3 regions of the Rhodococcus indonesiensis genome follow, and region 3 is predicted to be linked to each of the others. Evidence: riboswitches for the same ligand, from Rfam matches in the RefSeq annotation. Region 3 holds a riboswitch; each other region holds the start of a gene.

Region 1 (5,452 bases), 2.8 Mb from region 3:
ACCTGCAGGGTCGACCAGGCGTGACCGGCGATGTCGGCGCGGTGCGCCCACCCCTGCCCGAGGACCCGGGCGGGGGAGGGCAGCACCTGCGGGCGGATGCCGCTGACCGCCACGTACAGCTGCCAACCGAGGGCCAGCGCGGCGACGGTCACCGCGGCCGGGGCGACGCGCCGCAGCCAGGGGTTCCGGGTCGGGTCAGGGCGTGAGGTAGTCATCGGTGAAGTAGGTCGACCAGTCCGGCTCGGTGGTCAACGGTGCGCCGTCGGGACCGGCGAGCAGGCCCTTCTCGAACAGGAACCGGGAGTACCCGGTCCATCGCTCGAGGGTGAGGGTGCCGACACGGCCGTTCTCGTCGCGCATGTAATCGGCCGACAGCATCCGCTGACTCTCGTAGACGAGTTCCTCGTCGGAGAACGCCCCCGGGTTGGCCTCGATCAGGGCGCGCGCGCCGCGGTCGGGATCCTGCGCGGCGATCTCGTAGCCGCGCTGGACGGCCTGCACGAACGCGCGGGCCTGGTCCGGGTGTTCGGCCAGCCAGTCCTCGTTGCCGTCGATCACGATCGCGTAGGCGTCGGGGAACCCGTAGTCGGTGTAGCGGAAGTACCGCATCGGCAGCCCGCGGTGCTCGGCCTCGATGCCCTCCCACGCCAGGTAGGAGACGGTGAAGTCGGCGGTGCCGGAGTACACGGCCTCGTAGGCGGAGGTGCCGAGGGTGACGGAGGTGAAGTCGCCGCGCCCGCCGTCGTTGCGGATCACCTGGGCGAGCGTCTCCTCGTCGCCCGGGTCGCCGAAGCCGGCGTAGGTGCGGGAGTCGAGGTCCGCGGGCCGGGTCAGGTCGGCGCGGTCGGCCTTGACGGCGATGCCGGTCGCCCAGTGCTGCAGCGGCGCGAGCACCGAGACGGTGCGCGAGCCGGCCGCCCGGGAGAACGTCGCCTGCGCCTGCGTGGAGATGCCGAACTCGGCGTTGCCGGCATCGACGAGGGTGTCCGGGGTGGTGTTGTTGTAGGGCAGGAACTCGACGTCGAGACCGGCGTCGGCGAACAGGCCCTCCTGCTGGGCGACGTACAGGCCGGTGTGGTTGGTGTTCGGCGTCCAGTCCAGGGCGAATCGGATGGTGTCACCGGAATCGTCGCTGTTCCCGGCGCAGGACGCGGTGAGCAGCAGCGCGGCGGTGACGGCGGCCAGGACGGTGAACCGGCGGCGCAGCCGAGGGAGCGTGGTCATGAGGCCGGCCACTCCTGGGTGTTGAGCGCGGTGTCCCAGAACAGCAGCTCGTAGCGCGTGGCGATGGTGAACGCCTCGGCCATGGCGTCGCGCTCGACGTCGGTGGCGGCCGCCGCCGCGGCGTCGACGAGGTCGCGGGCGCCGGCGACCGCGGCGTGGAACTCGGGCGCGTCGTAGGTGGTGACCCACTGGGCGTAGGGGTGGGCGGGATCCGCGGCGAGCACGTCGGCGGCGCGGACGGCGAGATCGCGGCCGACCTCGGCGTAGATCCAGAAACAGGGGAGTACCGCGGCGGCGCCGACTGGATACGGGTCGGTGGCGACGGTGGCGGTGAGATAGGAGACGTAACCGAGGCAGGCGGGCGAGTGCGCGGGGGCGCCCTCGGCAGGCGGCAGGACCCCGCCGGTGAGCAGCCCCCGGTGCAGGGCGGATTCCTCGGTGGCGGCCGTGGCCGCGCTGTTCGCCCAGAACGCGGCGGTGCCCGGGTCCGGGGCCTTCGCCGCGAGGAGGGCGAGTGCCTTGGCGTACCCGGCGAGGTACAGGGCGTCCTGCTCGATGTAGAAGCGGAACGCGTCGAGCGGCAGCGTCCCGTCGCCGAGGCGGCGCAGGAACTCGAGGTCGTCGATGGACTCGCGCAGGACCTTGGTCCGGTCCCACAGCAGATCGGTGAAGCGGTCGGTCCCTGCCGGGACCGACGCGCGGGCAGGCATGGTCATGCCAGGACATCCCTTCGTCAGCATTACCTGATCAGGTTCGACGGGTGTGATCTCAGCCCCGCGCATGTGCGGAGCACCCCGTGTCTACGGAGCCGACGATAGCACTCGGCGCAGACTGCCTCCGTCGCCCGGGTCGGCGGGGTCCGCATGCAACCTGTCTGTTGTTGGTACCTTGGCCCCAGACCGTTCGTTCGGGAGGGACCGTGGACGCCGAGACGCTCATCGTCGGCTGCAAGTACGGCGACGTACGCGGCTACCGCGACGGCTCCGTCTACACGTGGAAGGGCGTCCCGTACGCCGCGCCGACGTCCGGTGACCTCCGGTTCCGCGCCCCCGAACCGCCGGAGCCGTGGACCGACGTGCTCGACGCGCGGCGCTTCGGGCCCATCGCGCCGCAGGGACGCAACAACCCGATCCCCATCGATCCGGGGCTGACGATCGGTGAGGACTGCCTCTCGCTGAACATCTGGGCGCCGGAGCCGGACGGGGAGCCGCGGCCGGTGATGGTGTGGATCCACGGCGGTGCCTACGTCCTCGGCTACTCGGGGCAGCGGATCTACGACGGACGGTTGCTCGCCGAGCGCGGCGACGTCGTCGTGGTGACGGTCAACTATCGGCTCGGTGCGCTCGGCTTCCTCGACTTCTCGTCGTTCTCCACCGCCGGAACTACCTTCGAATCCAATGTGGGACTGCGGGATCAGATCGCCGCCCTCGAGTGGGTACGCGACTGCATCTCCGCGTTCGGGGGCGACCCCGACCGGGTCACCGTGTTCGGCGAGTCGTCGGGCGGTGGGTCGCTGACCACCCTGATGACCGTGCCCCGCGCGGAGGGGCTGTTCCACCGGGCCATCGCGCAGAGTCCGCCGGCGACGTCGGCGTACGGGTCCGAGCGGGCCGCCCGGGTCGCCGAGCGGTTCCTCGAGATCCTCGACCTCACCCCGGCGCGGGTGTGGGCGCTGCGGGACATGCCGCACGAGACGCTGACCGACGCGGGCGACGTGCTCGTCGGGGAGATTCCCACGAAGTTCCCCGGCACGCTCGCGATGGCGCCCGTGGTCGACCGCGACCTGGTGCCGAAGTACCCGGTGGCGGCGTTCCAGAAGGGGCTCGCGCACCGGATCCCCCTGATCATCGGCTCCAACAAGGACGAGCCGTCGATCTTCCGCTTCATGAAGTCCCCGTTGATGCCGGTGAGCGATGCCTCCGTGCAGGCGATGCTCGACGCGCTCGCCGAGGATCACCCGGAATTGCCGCCGGACCGCATCGCGGAGATCATCTCCGCGTATCCGGATGTCACGAAAACGTCGGGGGCAATGGCTCTTTCGCGCGACGCCGGGTTCCGGATGCCGGTGGTGTGGATCGCCGACGCGCACAGCGCCCACTCGCCGACGTGGGTGTACCGGTTCGACCATGCGACCCCGATGCTCAAGGCGGCGCGGATCGGTGCCGGTCACGCCACCGAACTGCCGTACGTCTTCGGCAATTTCGGGACGCTCGATCGTGACCCTACGTTCTGGCTCGGTGGCCGCAAGGCTGCGACGACGATCTCGGGCCGGATCCAGCGTCGCTGGCTCGCCTTCGCGCACCACGGCGTGCCGGCCGCCCTGGACGGATCCCGGCACTGGGCGCCGTACGACACCGACAAGCGCATGACCCTGCTGATCGACAACACCGACACCCTCGTCCCGGACCCCGACAAGGTGCTGCGTGAGGTGTGGGGCGACCAGGTGATGGGCTTCAGCTGACCACTCCGGGTGGCCGAATGTCACATTCCGTCGGTCTGACCGATGGAATGTGACATTCGGCCGCAAAGGGAACTGGTCTTACCACTTGACCTCTGTCCGGACGGTGGCCTACGGTCGGGTCGTGATGTTCGAGCCGATCACCCGCAAGTCCGCCTCCGGTGAGGTGTACGACCAGATCGCCGCCCGCGTGCTCGGCGGCGATCTCGCCGCCGGGGCGTCGTTGCCGAGTGAGCGCCACCTCGCCGAGGCCTTCGGAGTGTCGAGGCCCGCTGTCCGCGAAGCTATTTCCCGGCTCGCACACGCCGGCCTGGTGGAGGTGCGTCAAGGGGAGGCCACCTCGGTACGGGACTTCCGCACCCAGGCCGGGCCGGAACTGCTCCCGCGACTGCTCGTGCGCGACGGGCGACCCGACTGGGACGTCGTCCGCAGCGTCCTCGAAGCCCGGCAACTCATCGGCCGCCAGGTCGCCCGGCTCGCGGCCGCCCGCGCGACCGAAGAGACGGAACTCCGACTGCGCGAGTCCGTGGCACGTCTCGCCGCGGGGGACGACCCCGTCGCATTGCAGGTCGCCGCCCTCGGATTCTGGGAACACGTCGTCGACGCCGCCGACTCCCTCGCGTTCCGGCTGATCTTCAACAGCCTGCGCAACGCGTACGAGCCGGCCATGACCGCGATGGCCGGGGTGCTGATCGCCGAGGTCGGACGCGCCGACCTCTACGAACGGCTCGCCGGCGCCATCGTCGCGCGCGACCAGGACGGCGCCGAACGCAGTGCCGGCGAACTGCTCGACCTGGGCACGTCGGCCCTGACCACCGCCATCGAGCACGCCGAACACGGAGATGCGAGGAACCGGACATGAGCACGAATCGGACCGAAGGGCGGGGCCGTCGCGCCTCGATGGGCCTGCGGGACGCCGCCGCCGAGTTCGTGCGGCACCCGTCGCCGTGGATGATCGGCGCAATGCTCGCCGCCGCGGTCGTCGCACGGGTCCTCGTCGGCGACTGGCAGGTCACGGACGCGTTGGTCCCACTGGTCGCCCTGCTGGTGTTCCCGCTGGTGGAGTGGGTCATCCACGTCGGCATCCTGCACTGGCGGCCACGCCGGGTCGGTCGGCTGACGCTCGATTCGCTGCTGGCCCGCAAGCACCGCGAACACCACAGCGACCCGCGCGACGTGCCGCTGGTCTTCATCCCCTGGCAGACCCTGGCGTGGCTGTTGCCGGTGCTCGTCCTCGTCGCGTGGCTCGTCTTCCCCAGGCCCGGACTGGGACTGACGTTCCTCGTGACCCTCGGTGTCCTGGGCTCGATCTACGAGTGGACGCACTACCTCATCCACACGGACTACCGACCCGGCTCGCGGCCCTACCGCGCGGTGTGGCGTCATCATCGGCACCACCATTTCAAGAACGAGCACTACTGGTTCACCGTCACCACCGCCGGCACCGCCGACCGGATTCTCGGCACCGAACCGGACCCGGCGACGGTCGAGACCTCGCCGACCGCCCGGAACCTGCACGCGACCCGGTGATCCGGTGCCCGAACCGCGCTCGCGGGGAGGTCGCCGGCGAGCGGCGGTGGCCTTGCGATGCCGTCGCCGAAACCGTGCACCGGGTAGCATCTCCGGAACCAGCATCCAGACCAGGGAGGGGCTGTGGCGACTGACTTCTCCGTCGGCGACCATGTCCGATGGAACTCCGAAGCCGGATACGTCGAGGGCGTCATCGTCAAGAAGCACACCGAGGACGTGGAGTTCAAAGGACGTACTCGG
Region 2 (5,452 bases), 470 kb from region 3:
GCGTTCCGGGTGGCGCTCGACGAGATCAGTCCCGCGACGAGGAGCCAGCACAGCAGGATCCCCGTCGAGGCGATGGCCGTGAGAAGTCCGAGGTTGAGGGTGCGGCGGCTGATCCGCGAAACGATCACGTGCACGCCGGCCAGCGCGACAACCGTCACCAGCAGCATCCCGATCGACGTCCACGGCGGTTGCACCGCCGCCCGCTGGGTGGACGTGACGGCGGACGAGCTGCGTTCGTGCAGTTCCTGCGCCATCGGCAGCAGTTCGGACTGCATCAGGTACGAGGCCTCGCCGAGGTAGGCGGCGCCCACGGGGTTTCCGACGCGATTGTTCGCCCGGGCCGTCTCCACCAGGCCGGTGTAGACGGTGAGCCGGCCGGCGATGTCCGCCAGCAACCGGGCACTCACCCTGTCGTCGGCGGCGATTCCGCCGGCCGCGGCGACGAGCTGGGTGGACGCCTCGCCGACGGCCTGGGTGTAGCGTTCCCGCACCTCCTCGGGTTCGATACCGCCCGCGATGAAGCCGGTGGCGGCGGCCGCGTCCGCGACGGACAGCGCACTGTAGAGACTCTGGGCGGCGTCGGCGAGGGGTTCGACGGAGGTGAGCAGCCGACTGTGCGTGGCCTGCCGGCTCGTCACGGTCTGACCTGCGACGATGCCCGAGACGATGAGGAGGACCGACAGCAGCGCGCCGAGGGTGAAGAGTGCGGCGGGAGTGGATCGCAGCAGGGCGCGCCAGTCGTCGGCGCGGCGGTCGTGGTCGACGACGGGATCGGACACGTCGCTGCGCTCGAGGCGACCCGCGACCGCGCCGAGCGTGGGGGTCACGCGCACGTCCACGAGAGCACCCCTTCCGATGTGGCACTGTGTGTGGCGAGCATATAAGCAGTAATGGGATGTCGTTGCCGTCCGAGGGCGGTGGACGCCCGGCTCGCGGTCGGCGGCCGGGCGGCAGGGAGGCGGACGCGATGCGAGGTGACGGGGACGGCTGGGCCGTCGGACCCGACGGTGGTCGCCGGTGGGGCAGATTCGGTGCGGCCGGGCTGCTGCTGCGTGCACCGCTGCCCGACGGCACCCCGGCCGTGTTGCTGCAGCACCGCGCGGCGTGGAGCCACCAGGGCGGCACGTGGGCCCTGCCCGGCGGCGCCCGCGACAGCGACGAGAGTCCCGTCGCCGCGGCTGTACGGGAAGCCGAGGAGGAGACCGGGATCGACCCGGCTGCCGTGAGCGTGCGCACCGAGCGGGTCACCTCCGGCGGTGCCGGGGGATGGACGTACACCACGGTCGTCGCGGACACCCCGAGCCCGATGGCGACGACCCTCAACGGGGAGAGCACCGAACTGCGCTGGGTGCCGGAGGCGGACGTCGAGACCATGTCCCTGCACTCCGGGTTCGCGGCCGCCTGGCCGGACCTGCGGACCCGGGCGGTGCGGATGTTGCTCGACACGGCCAACGTCCTCGGCTCGCGGCCGAACGGCTGGTGGCGCGACCGGCCGGGTGCCACCGCACGACTGCTCGCGGAGCTGGCCGAGTCGGTGCCCCGCACCGTCGAGCTGCCCGGCGGGTCCTTCGGCTGGGTGAGCCGCATCGAGGCGGTCCTCGAGGGGCAAGCCCGCGCAGCGGTGATCGACGACGACCGCACCCTGGTGCACCCCGCCGCCGGCAGCGGAGACGACGAGCTGGCCGTCCTGGCGAAGGGCACGTCGGCGGTCCTGGACCAGGTGCTCACCGTGGTGGTGACGGCCGACCGGGGACTGCGCGCCCGGCTGCCCGGGGACGTGCCGACCCTGGCGCCGTCGACGGTCCTCGACTGGCTGTGACGGACTTTCAGCCGGGCAGCGCGGCCTTCAGTGCCGCCGCCGCGGCCCGCGGATTCGGTGCCGCGGTGATGGCGCGGACCACCGCGATGCGGGTGGCGCCGGCGTCGAGCACCTCGGGCAGCCGCTCGGCATCGATGCCGCCGATGGCGAACCACGGCCGCCGCGGCTGCGACCGGGCCACCTCCCGCAGCACCTCGAGGCCCGCCGCGGTGCGACCCGGCTTGGTGGGGGTCTCCCACACCGGCCCGTTGGCGAAATAGTCGACACCGTCCTCGATGTCGGCGAGGCTGGCCTGGGCCCGGCTGGCGGTCGAGCGGCCGATCACCACGTCGTCGCCGAGGACCTGCCGGGCGTACCGCACCGGCAGGTCGCCCTGCCCGAGATGCAGGATGTCGGCGCCGGCGGCCAGGGCGATGTCGGCGCGGTCGTTGACGGCCAGCAGGGCGCCGTGCCGGTGGCAGGCGGCGGCGAGCACCTCGAGTGCTTCGAGTTCCTCGCGCGCCTCGAGCGGGCCGAACTTCTTCTCGCCTGCCGAGCCCTTGTCGCGGAGCTGGACGATGTCGACACCGCCCGCAAGGGCCTCCTCGACGAATCGGGCCAGGTCGCCGGTGTCGCGACGGGCGTCGGTGCACAGGTAGAGCCGGGCCTGCGCGAGGCGTTCCCGGGGGGCGGGATGGTTGCCGCGGTAGGTAGTCACGGCGGAGACGGTAGTCTCTGCTCTGAACGAATCGACACGGGAGTCCCGGGGATCGCGGGGCTGAGAGGGGGCCTGCCGGCCCCGACCGTCAGCACCTGAACCGGATCATGCCGGCGCAGGGAGTGAGGTGGACGAACTGTTGGGAACCGTATCCGTTGTCGGCGGAGGCGTGATCGGGCTGTCGATCGCCTGGCGCGCGGCCCGGGCCGGCTGGACCGCGACCGTGCACGACCCGTCCCCGGGAGCGGGGGCGTCCTGGGTGGCCGGGGGGATGCTGGCGCCCTTGTCGGAGGGTTGGCCGGGTGAGGAACACGTCCTCGAGCTGGGCGCCGCGTCGCTGGCCCGCTGGCCGGCGTTCGGCGCCGAGCTGCTGCGGGAGACCGGCCTCGACCTGTTCACCTCCACTGCGTCGCTGACCGTCGCGCTGGACGCGGCCGACGCCGCCGACCTGCGCACGATCGCCGAGTGGGTGTCGGCCCAGGGGCACGAGATGCGCGTGCTCGGCCGCGCCGAGGTGCGTGAACTCGAGCCGTCGCTCGGCCCGCGCATCCGTCTCGGGCTGCTGGCCCCGGACGAGCTGGCCGTGGACAACCGGGTTCTCGTCGACGCGCTGCGACGGGCGGCCGCCGCGGCCGGGGTCACCTTCGTCGACGAGCCGGTCCTTGACGTCACGGACCTGGACGCCGACCGGGTGGTGCTCGCGGCCGGCGCCGCCTCGGCGCGGCTGTGGCCGGGCTTGCCGGTGCGGCCGGTCAAGGGGGAGATCCTGCGGTTGCGGACCCGCCCGGGCGCGGCTCCCGCTCCACACCGGACGGTCCGCGGCAGCGTGCACGGCCGGCCCGCGTACCTGGTGCCGCGCGCGGACGGGCTCGTCGTCGGCGCAACCCAGTACGAGGCCGACGACACGCAGGTCACCGTCGCGGGGGTGCGGGATCTCATCGCCGACGCCGAGACGCTGTTCCCGGCGATCGGCGAGTACGAGCTGTACGAGGCGAGTGCGGGACTACGACCCGTGAGCCCGGACAACCTGCCGCTGATCGGCCGGCTGTCCGAGCGGGTGATCGCCGCGACCGGGCACGGTCGCAACGGCGTGCTGCTGACCCCGGTCACGGCGGACGCGGTGGTCGCGGAGCTCGCGGACGAACCGCTCGCTGTGGCGAAATATGCTGATCCGCAACGATTTACCGAGGAGTGAGTGTGATGAACGGTGCGCCGACGGTGGGAGTCACGGTCAATGGGGAGGAGCGCTGGTTCGCCGAGGCGCCGACGATGGCCGAGTTGCTGAGTGGGCTCGGGCTGCCCGACAGGGGGGTCGCCGTCGCCGTGGACGGTGCCGTCTTCCCCCGGGGACGCTGGTCCGAGCGCGTCGAGAAGGGCTGGCAGATCGAGGTGCTGACGGCGGTGCAGGGTGGCTGAGCGCGACTTCGGCTCCGACCCCGGCCACGACCTGCCGCCCCTGACGATCGCCGGACGCAGCTTCGCCTCGCGGCTGATCACCGGCACCGGTGGGGCCGCGAACCTCGCCGTGCTCGAAGAGGCCCTCGTCGCCTCCGGCACCGAGCTGACCACCGTGGCGATGCGCCGGGTGGACGCGGCGTCCGGGACCGGCGTGCTCGATCTGCTGCGCCGCCTCGACATCGCGCCGCTCCCCAACACCGCCGGCTGCCGCGGCGCCGCCGAGGCGGTGCTCACCGCACAACTCGGCCGCGAGGCGCTCGGAACGGACTGGGTCAAACTCGAGGTCGTCGCCGACGAACGCACGCTGCTGCCCGACGCGATCGAACTCGTCTCGGCCGCCGAGCAACTCGTCGACGACGGGTTCGTCGTGCTGCCCTACACCAACGACGACCCGGTGCTGGCGCGACGGCTCGAGGACGTCGGCTGCGCCGCCGTGATGCCGCTCGGCTCGCCGATCGGCACGGGCCTCGGGGTCGCCAACCCGCACCACATCGAGATGATCGTCGAAGCCGCCGGGGTGCCGGTGATCCTCGATGCGGGTATCGGCACGGCCTCGGACGCCGCGCTCGCGATGGAACTCGGGTGCGACGCGGTGCTGCTGGCGACCGCGGTGACCCGGGCGAAGGACCCGGCCCTCATGGCGTCCGCGATGCGCCACGCCGTCGAGGCCGGCTTCCGGGCCCGGCACGCGGGCCGCATCCCGAAGCGGTTCTGGGCGCAGGCGTCGTCGCCGCTCGAGCCCTGAGACGACCCGATGTGAGGCCGTGACGGTCGGTTTCCCACCGGACCCGGGGGCGCCCACCGGACCCGGTGGTGCCGCACGCGTCGCGGCACCACCGGCGTCGTCGGCGGCGGCGAGCAGTGGTGCACGGGTGGTTCTCTTCCCACGATCGAGGGACGGCAGCGGTGGCCGGATCGTGCAGTTCGGGCGATACCGGTCGAAGCGGAATGCGCCTATTGCCTCCAGTGGATCGGGGGAGCAAGGTGAAACCTGGGGAACGACAACGACCGGCGGCGCCGCGTCGGCACCGCCCTGAGGAGAAGGGTGCCGATCGTGTTCGCACGCTCGACCACAATTCACGCGCATCCGTCGTACATCGATGCCGGGATCAGGCACGTACGCGACACCGTGATGCCCACGCTGGCAGACATCGAGGGCTGCCTCGGCATGTCCCTGCTGATCGATCGCGGCTCGGGCCGGTGCATCGCGACCAGTTCGTGGCGCGACGACGAATCGATGCGCGCCAGCGAAGGAGCGGTGCGCACGCTACGTGACGAGGCCGCCAGGATCTTCCACGGCACCACGGAGGTGTCGCGGTGGGAGATCGCCGTCATGCATCGCGACCACCATTCGGATCGCGGGGCCTGGTGCCGGGTCACGTGGATCAGAACCGAGCCGGCGCACATGGACCGTGGCGTCGACCTGTGGAAGATGGGCGAACTGCCCAAGGTGGAGGAACTCGACGGGTTCTGCAGCG
Region 3 (5,452 bases):
GCCGAAAAAAGCTGTACCGGAGCGTCTTCGACCAGCGACGTGCCGACAGAATTGGTGCCTACCGACTTCTCCGACCAGCGGGCGCCTTCCACGAATCCGAGGACGTCGGCTTCCCTCTGCACGTCACGTGCACCTTCTCGCCACAGCACCACCCCGTCCGAGTCAGCGACGACCACGATGAAGTTCGCGTCGCTCGCCATTTCGGTCAAGGTGCCGCGTAGTTCGGGCAGAACCGACCTCAGGGCGCTTCGTGCACGGCGCGCTTCGAGTTCGGAGACGTCCGCGAGTACCACGTCCTCACACCGGGCGGGACTGACGCCGTCTGCCTGGAGACGCGACCACGACCGGGCGACAACGTCACGCGGAGGCACCGGCGGCGTCCGGCCGGACATCACCGCGTCGTGGACGTCGCTCAACAATCGGGCGCGTCGCGACAAGTCTTCTCCGGAACCGAAAGCGAGCAACCGCTGGCGCGCCGAACTGGCCCTACTCACAGCGTCCAGCCTACCGTCAGGGGGTCAGCCGCACCATGTCCCCTGCCGTCTGCGGCCACCCCAACAGCAAACCCGTCGACGAGTTCGCACATTCGGCGAGACGCGGGTCGACCGGCACACTGCTTGGACAAGAACGTTCCGCACGAACGCTTTCGGTCCTCGGGCCCACGCTTCTGCCGTGCGGCCCGCCTGGGTGGGCGCGGCAAGTGGGCCCGCCACAGCCCAGACCCACGGGGCCGCCGAACGAAGTCGACGCCTATGATCCTCTCGACACGGGGTGCCCGGGTAAGAGGGCTGAGATCACACCCGTCGAACCTGCTCTAGTTCGTACTAGCGAAGGGATGTCCGAATGACGATGTCTGCTGTTCCACCGCCGCGAGTGCTTTCCATTGCCGGTACGGATCCGACCGGCGGCGCCGGCATCCAGGCGGACCTGAAGAGCATTGCCGCGCATCGAGGCTACGGAATGGCGGTGGTCACGGCGTTGGTCGCCCAGAACACCTGCGGCGTGCGCAGTGTCCACCTTCCTCCGGCATCGTTTCTCACCGCTCAACTCGAAGCGGTCAGCGACGATGTCACCGTCGACGCCGTCAAGATCGGCATGCTCGCCGAGACCGATCAGGTGCAAGCCGTCGCCGAATGGCTTGCCACGGTCGCGCCCCCCGTGGTTGTGCTCGATCCGGTCATCGTCGCCACCAGCGGCGACCGGTTGCTCAGCCGCGAGGCCGAAGGCGCGCTCGAAGACCTCATTCCCCAGGTCCATCTGATCACGCCGAACGTTCCCGAACTCGCAGTCCTCAGTTCCACGTCTCCGGCCGACTCCTGGGAGGAACTGCTCGGGCAGGCCCATGAGATTGCCGATCGCTACGGGGTGGCGGTGTTGGCCAAGGGCGGACATCTTCCTGGAGACACCGTCTACGACACCGTCATCGGCCCTGTAGCGGGGGAGGACGATGCGGTCGTGGTCGACAGTCCCCGCATACGCACCTCGAACACGCACGGCACCGGTTGCTCGCTGTCGGCAGCCATGGCTACCCTTCGGCCGCAGCGAGAAAGCTGGGATGCCGCGCTCGAGGAAGCCAAACGGTGGCTCACCGCAGGCATCGAAGCAGGCAGGGAGTTGCATGTCGGTCGCGGCCACGGCCCTGTCCACCACTTCGTCGATCTGTGGACGTGACCTGCTGCGAGGAACAATGCTGCCGTGCACGTCGTCCTCGTGCCGGCTGGGACCCCGGGCAGTCTCGTGAGTTGCCCGAAGTGACAGTGATGTTCGACGGACGGGCATAACCGGGGTAGTCTTGCGACGGACTCGACACGGGGTGCCGGAAACGGCTGAGAGACAGACCCGTCGAACCTGATCTCGATCATGCGAGCGAAGGGATGCCGAGCCGGCGCGGCCGTGTGGTCCGTCGCTGCGGTGAACCCCTTCCCACCGAAGGGAAACAACACAATGCTCTTGCAGAACCAGACGGTACTCGTCACCGGCGCCGGGCGCGGTCTCGGTCACCACCTCGCGCAGTCGTTCGCCGACGAGGGCGCCGCCGTCGTAGTCAACTACCGCAACAGCAGCGACGCCGCCCACGCCCTTGCCCAGAAGATCGGCTCGGACCGCGCTGTCGCGCTGGCCGCCGACGTGACCGACCCCGCCCAGATCGACGCCATGCTCACACAGGCCAGGAAGCACTTCGGCCGACCGGTCACCACCGTCGTCAACAACGCGCTGCCCGACTTCTCCTTCAACGGCGACGCGCGCCGCAGAGCCGACCAGATTGGCTACGGCGATTTCGCCGCTCAACTCGACGGTATCGTCGGCGGCGCGGTCAACACGATCCAGGCGGTTCTGCCCGGCATGCGCGAGGCCGGCGGCGGCAGCGTCATCAATATCGGCACCAACCTGTTCCAGAACCCGGTGGTGCCGTATCACGACTACACCGCCGCCAAGGCAGCACTGCTGTCGCTGACCCGCACATTCGCGGCAGACCTGGGGCCTGAAGGCATCCGCGTGAACATGGTCTCCGGTGGGCTGCTGCGCACCACCGACGCATCGGCAGCGACCCCCGAGGAGGTATTCGAACTGATCGCCGCCTCCACGCCCCTGCGGAAGGTCACCACCCCGGAGGACTTCGCTGCCGCTGTCCTGTTCTTCGCTTCCGACTGGTCGCGAGCAGTCACCGGTCAGAACCTCGTGGTCGACGGCGGGCTGGTGATGAACTGATGCTGTCCCGCACCCTCCATCTCAATGCCTTTCTCCATGGTGTCGGCCATCATTCGGCGGCGTGGCGGCATCCGACGTCCGCGGCGGAGCGAATCGGGGACATCACCTACTTCGAGGAACTCGCTCGGACAGCCGAGCGTGGCTGCTTCGATGCGGTGTTCTTCGCCGACGGTCACTGCGTGAATCCGAGCTACACGGCCGGGACCACGTGGTTTCTCGAACCCCTGACCGCGCTGTCCGCGATGGCGCGCGCGACGAAACGCATCGGGCTGGTCACCACGGTGTCCGCGAGCTTCTACACACCGTTCCATGCGGCGCGGATGCTCGCGTCGCTGGACCACATCAGCGGTGGACGGGCCGGGGTGAACATCGTGACCTCGATGTTCGACGCGGAGGCCCGCAATCACGGGCTCGACGCTCTGCCGGACCATGCCGAGCGTTACGGCCGCGCCGAGGAGTTCATCGAGGTGCTGACTGCGCTGTGGGACTCGTGGGACGAGGCCGGCATCGCCGTCGATCGCGCCGCCGGTCGATACCTCGACGCCGACGCCATCCGTCGGATCGAGCACCGCGGTCAGCACTTCCGCGTCGACGGTCCGCTCACCGTCCCGCGCTGCCCACAGGGGCGTCCGGTGCTGTTCCAGGCAGGAGCGTCGGAGACCGGACGCAGCCTCGCAGCGCGGCACGCCGAAGCGGTGTACTCGGTTTCGTGGGATTCGACCATGGCGCTCGACTTCGCCACCGATCTGCGTGGCCGCGCTGCCGCCGCCGGACGAGATCCCGCGTCGATCGCGATACTTCCGGGCCTCGTCCCCTATGTCGGTCGCACCGAGGACGAGGCCCGGGCAAAGAAGGCGACGTTGGACGCGTTGATCGACATCGACGCCGCGCTCGCCCAGCTCGGCGTCTTCACCGGTCAGGACTACACGGGCCACGATCTCGACGCGCCGGTTGCCGACCTACCGCCCATCGACCAGTTCTCCGGCCCCCAGGGTCGCTACGCAACGGTGCAACGGATCATCGGATCGCACCGGCCCACACTGCGTGGACTGCTCGGCTACCTCGCGGCCGGAGGAGGGCACGCGACGATGATCGGCACGCCCGAGGCGATCGCGGATCGGATCGAGGAGTGGTTCGTCGCCGGCGCCTGCGACGGATTCAACCTGATGTGTCCGGCGTATCCGGATTCGCTGGACGACTTCGTCGACCTGGTAGTCCCGGAACTGCAGCGCCGCGGCCTGTTTCGCACCGCATACCCCGGGACCACATTGCGCGACACGCTGGGACTGTGGTCCTTCGCGTGAAGACGCCCGGGTGACGGCGCCGCCCGGGTAGTGCACAGCGTGGTCACGGATCCTGCTCGTCCAACACCCGCCCGACGAATCCGCCGAGTCGAGTCTCGAGTTGCCGGATCCGAGTCTCGGTGGGCAGTGCTCGATCGGGCTGATTGCCGGGCAGAGGCGCCAGCTCCCGCACATACAGTGAGCATGCGAAGTTACTGCACATGTAGGTTCTGATGCTGTTTCCGGCCTTGCCGCCGGCGCCGGCCTTGCGCGCCGTGAACAGCGACGTCCCACCGGCGCGGTGAACGGCGTGACAGAGGGTGCACATCGTGCTGCGCGACCGGGACCCGTCGGTGTCGGCCTGGCGCAACTCGATGCCGACCGTGTGCTCGGCGCGCTGGGCAATCAGATATGCGCGGAGCGGAGCTCGAGGGTCCGTCCAGCCGAAGAAGTCGAGTTCCGCCCAGCGCACCGCGTCGAAGTCGGGTGGGAACGTCACCGTCCTGATCCTGCTGCGCGAGCTGTTGACGAACGACCCGAGGATCTCGTCGCGGGACAGTGCCTGCATCACCATTCTTCCTTCCACGTTTGATTCATGAAACGTGTGGAGTATAAACTCGCCGGCATGGGTCGCCACAAGGATGTCGAGCGTCGGCGCGCACTCCTCGAGGGCTGTTGCGCCTACGCCGAGGAGCGCGGGCTGTTCGGTCTCACTCTGCGTCCGCTGGCCGAGCGGCTCGAAACGTCGACCAGAAATCTCCTCCACCACTTCGGCAGTCGTGAGAACCTGATCGCCGAGATCGTCGACCGCACTCTGGTGACCCATCTGGCCGCGTCGCGGGAGCTGCTCCTGCGGATCCGCGATCTCTCGGTGGACGAGTCGTCGCCGTCGGTGACCGCCGCCCACGTGACCTCCGTGATCTCGCAGGGGCTCGAGATGGCCTGGGTAGACGCGCACACGCCGGGTGGGCGCCGGCGAACCGCCATGTTCTTCGAGATCTATACCGCAGCGACGCGGGATCCCGAGCTGCAGCAGACATTCCTCGTCCCCGTGGTAACCGAATGGCTCGACCCCATGGCCGCGGCGATCGAGGCCGCGGGCGCGTCACCGGGCGCGGCACGGTCCGTCGCCTCACGCATCCTCGCGGCCCATCGGGGTCTCCTCCTCGAGGATCTCGCGCTCGGCTGCAACGTCGCCACCGATGCAGCGCATCGGGACGCCGTCCTGACGGTCCGTGCCGAGATCTTCCGTGCGACTTCCTCCGACCTGCACGAGGTGCATGACGCGGCGAAGTGAGCGGCCCGCCGGTGGTTCGTCACGCTTCCGATTCCCGCGCTGTTCCGGGCTTTCCCGGCGTCGCCGGCCGGGGTGGTATCGAGCCCCGGCTCGGTCGGCGGACCGGCACGAGCTGCCGGACCTTCGGGGGCCACCGTTCGCACCGGCCTCCGAATTCCCCGGC

The links. Region 3 has a riboswitch for thiamine pyrophosphate ahead of ACM26Y_RS21230 (3-oxoacyl-ACP reductase). Riboswitches for the same ligand answer to the same signal wherever they lie in the genome.
Region 1: it holds a riboswitch for thiamine pyrophosphate, as region 3 does, so the genes downstream of both, ACM26Y_RS08850 (TenA family protein) here and ACM26Y_RS21230 (3-oxoacyl-ACP reductase) in region 3, are expected to answer to the same signal.
Region 2: it holds a riboswitch for thiamine pyrophosphate, as region 3 does, so the genes downstream of both, thiO (glycine oxidase ThiO) here and ACM26Y_RS21230 (3-oxoacyl-ACP reductase) in region 3, are expected to answer to the same signal.

What each region holds. Positions count from the first base shown of each region.
Region 1 is NZ_CP180630.1:1,886,374-1,891,825, forward strand. It holds gene ACM26Y_RS08840 (ABC transporter permease) at 1-215, opposite strand, end outside; gene ACM26Y_RS08845 (ABC transporter substrate-binding protein) at 196-1,224, opposite strand; gene ACM26Y_RS08850 (TenA family protein) at 1,221-1,940, opposite strand; TPP riboswitch at 1,933-2,031, opposite strand; gene ACM26Y_RS08855 (carboxylesterase/lipase family protein) at 2,144-3,685, shown strand; gene ACM26Y_RS08860 (FadR/GntR family transcriptional regulator) at 3,810-4,544, shown strand; gene ACM26Y_RS08865 (sterol desaturase family protein) at 4,541-5,212, shown strand; gene ACM26Y_RS08870 (DUF2945 domain-containing protein) at 5,336-5,452, shown strand, end outside.
Region 2 is NZ_CP180630.1:4,170,834-4,176,285, reverse strand. It holds gene ACM26Y_RS19190 (hypothetical protein) at 1-839, opposite strand, end outside; gene ACM26Y_RS19185 (NUDIX hydrolase) at 968-1,819, shown strand; gene thiE (thiamine phosphate synthase) at 1,827-2,516, opposite strand; TPP riboswitch at 2,543-2,655, shown strand; gene thiO (glycine oxidase ThiO) at 2,644-3,711, shown strand; gene thiS (sulfur carrier protein ThiS) at 3,717-3,932, shown strand; gene ACM26Y_RS19165 (thiazole synthase) at 3,925-4,719, shown strand; gene ACM26Y_RS19160 (antibiotic biosynthesis monooxygenase) at 5,020-5,452, shown strand, end outside.
Region 3 is NZ_CP180630.1:4,641,965-4,647,416, reverse strand. It holds gene ACM26Y_RS21240 (GAF domain-containing protein) at 1-419, opposite strand, end outside; TPP riboswitch at 758-853, shown strand; gene thiD (bifunctional hydroxymethylpyrimidine kinase/phosphomethylpyrimidine kinase) at 844-1,671, shown strand; TPP riboswitch at 1,800-1,892, shown strand; gene ACM26Y_RS21230 (3-oxoacyl-ACP reductase) at 1,945-2,709, shown strand; gene ACM26Y_RS21225 (LLM class flavin-dependent oxidoreductase) at 2,709-4,013, shown strand; gene ACM26Y_RS21220 (FBP domain-containing protein) at 4,057-4,560, opposite strand; gene ACM26Y_RS21215 (TetR family transcriptional regulator) at 4,618-5,289, shown strand.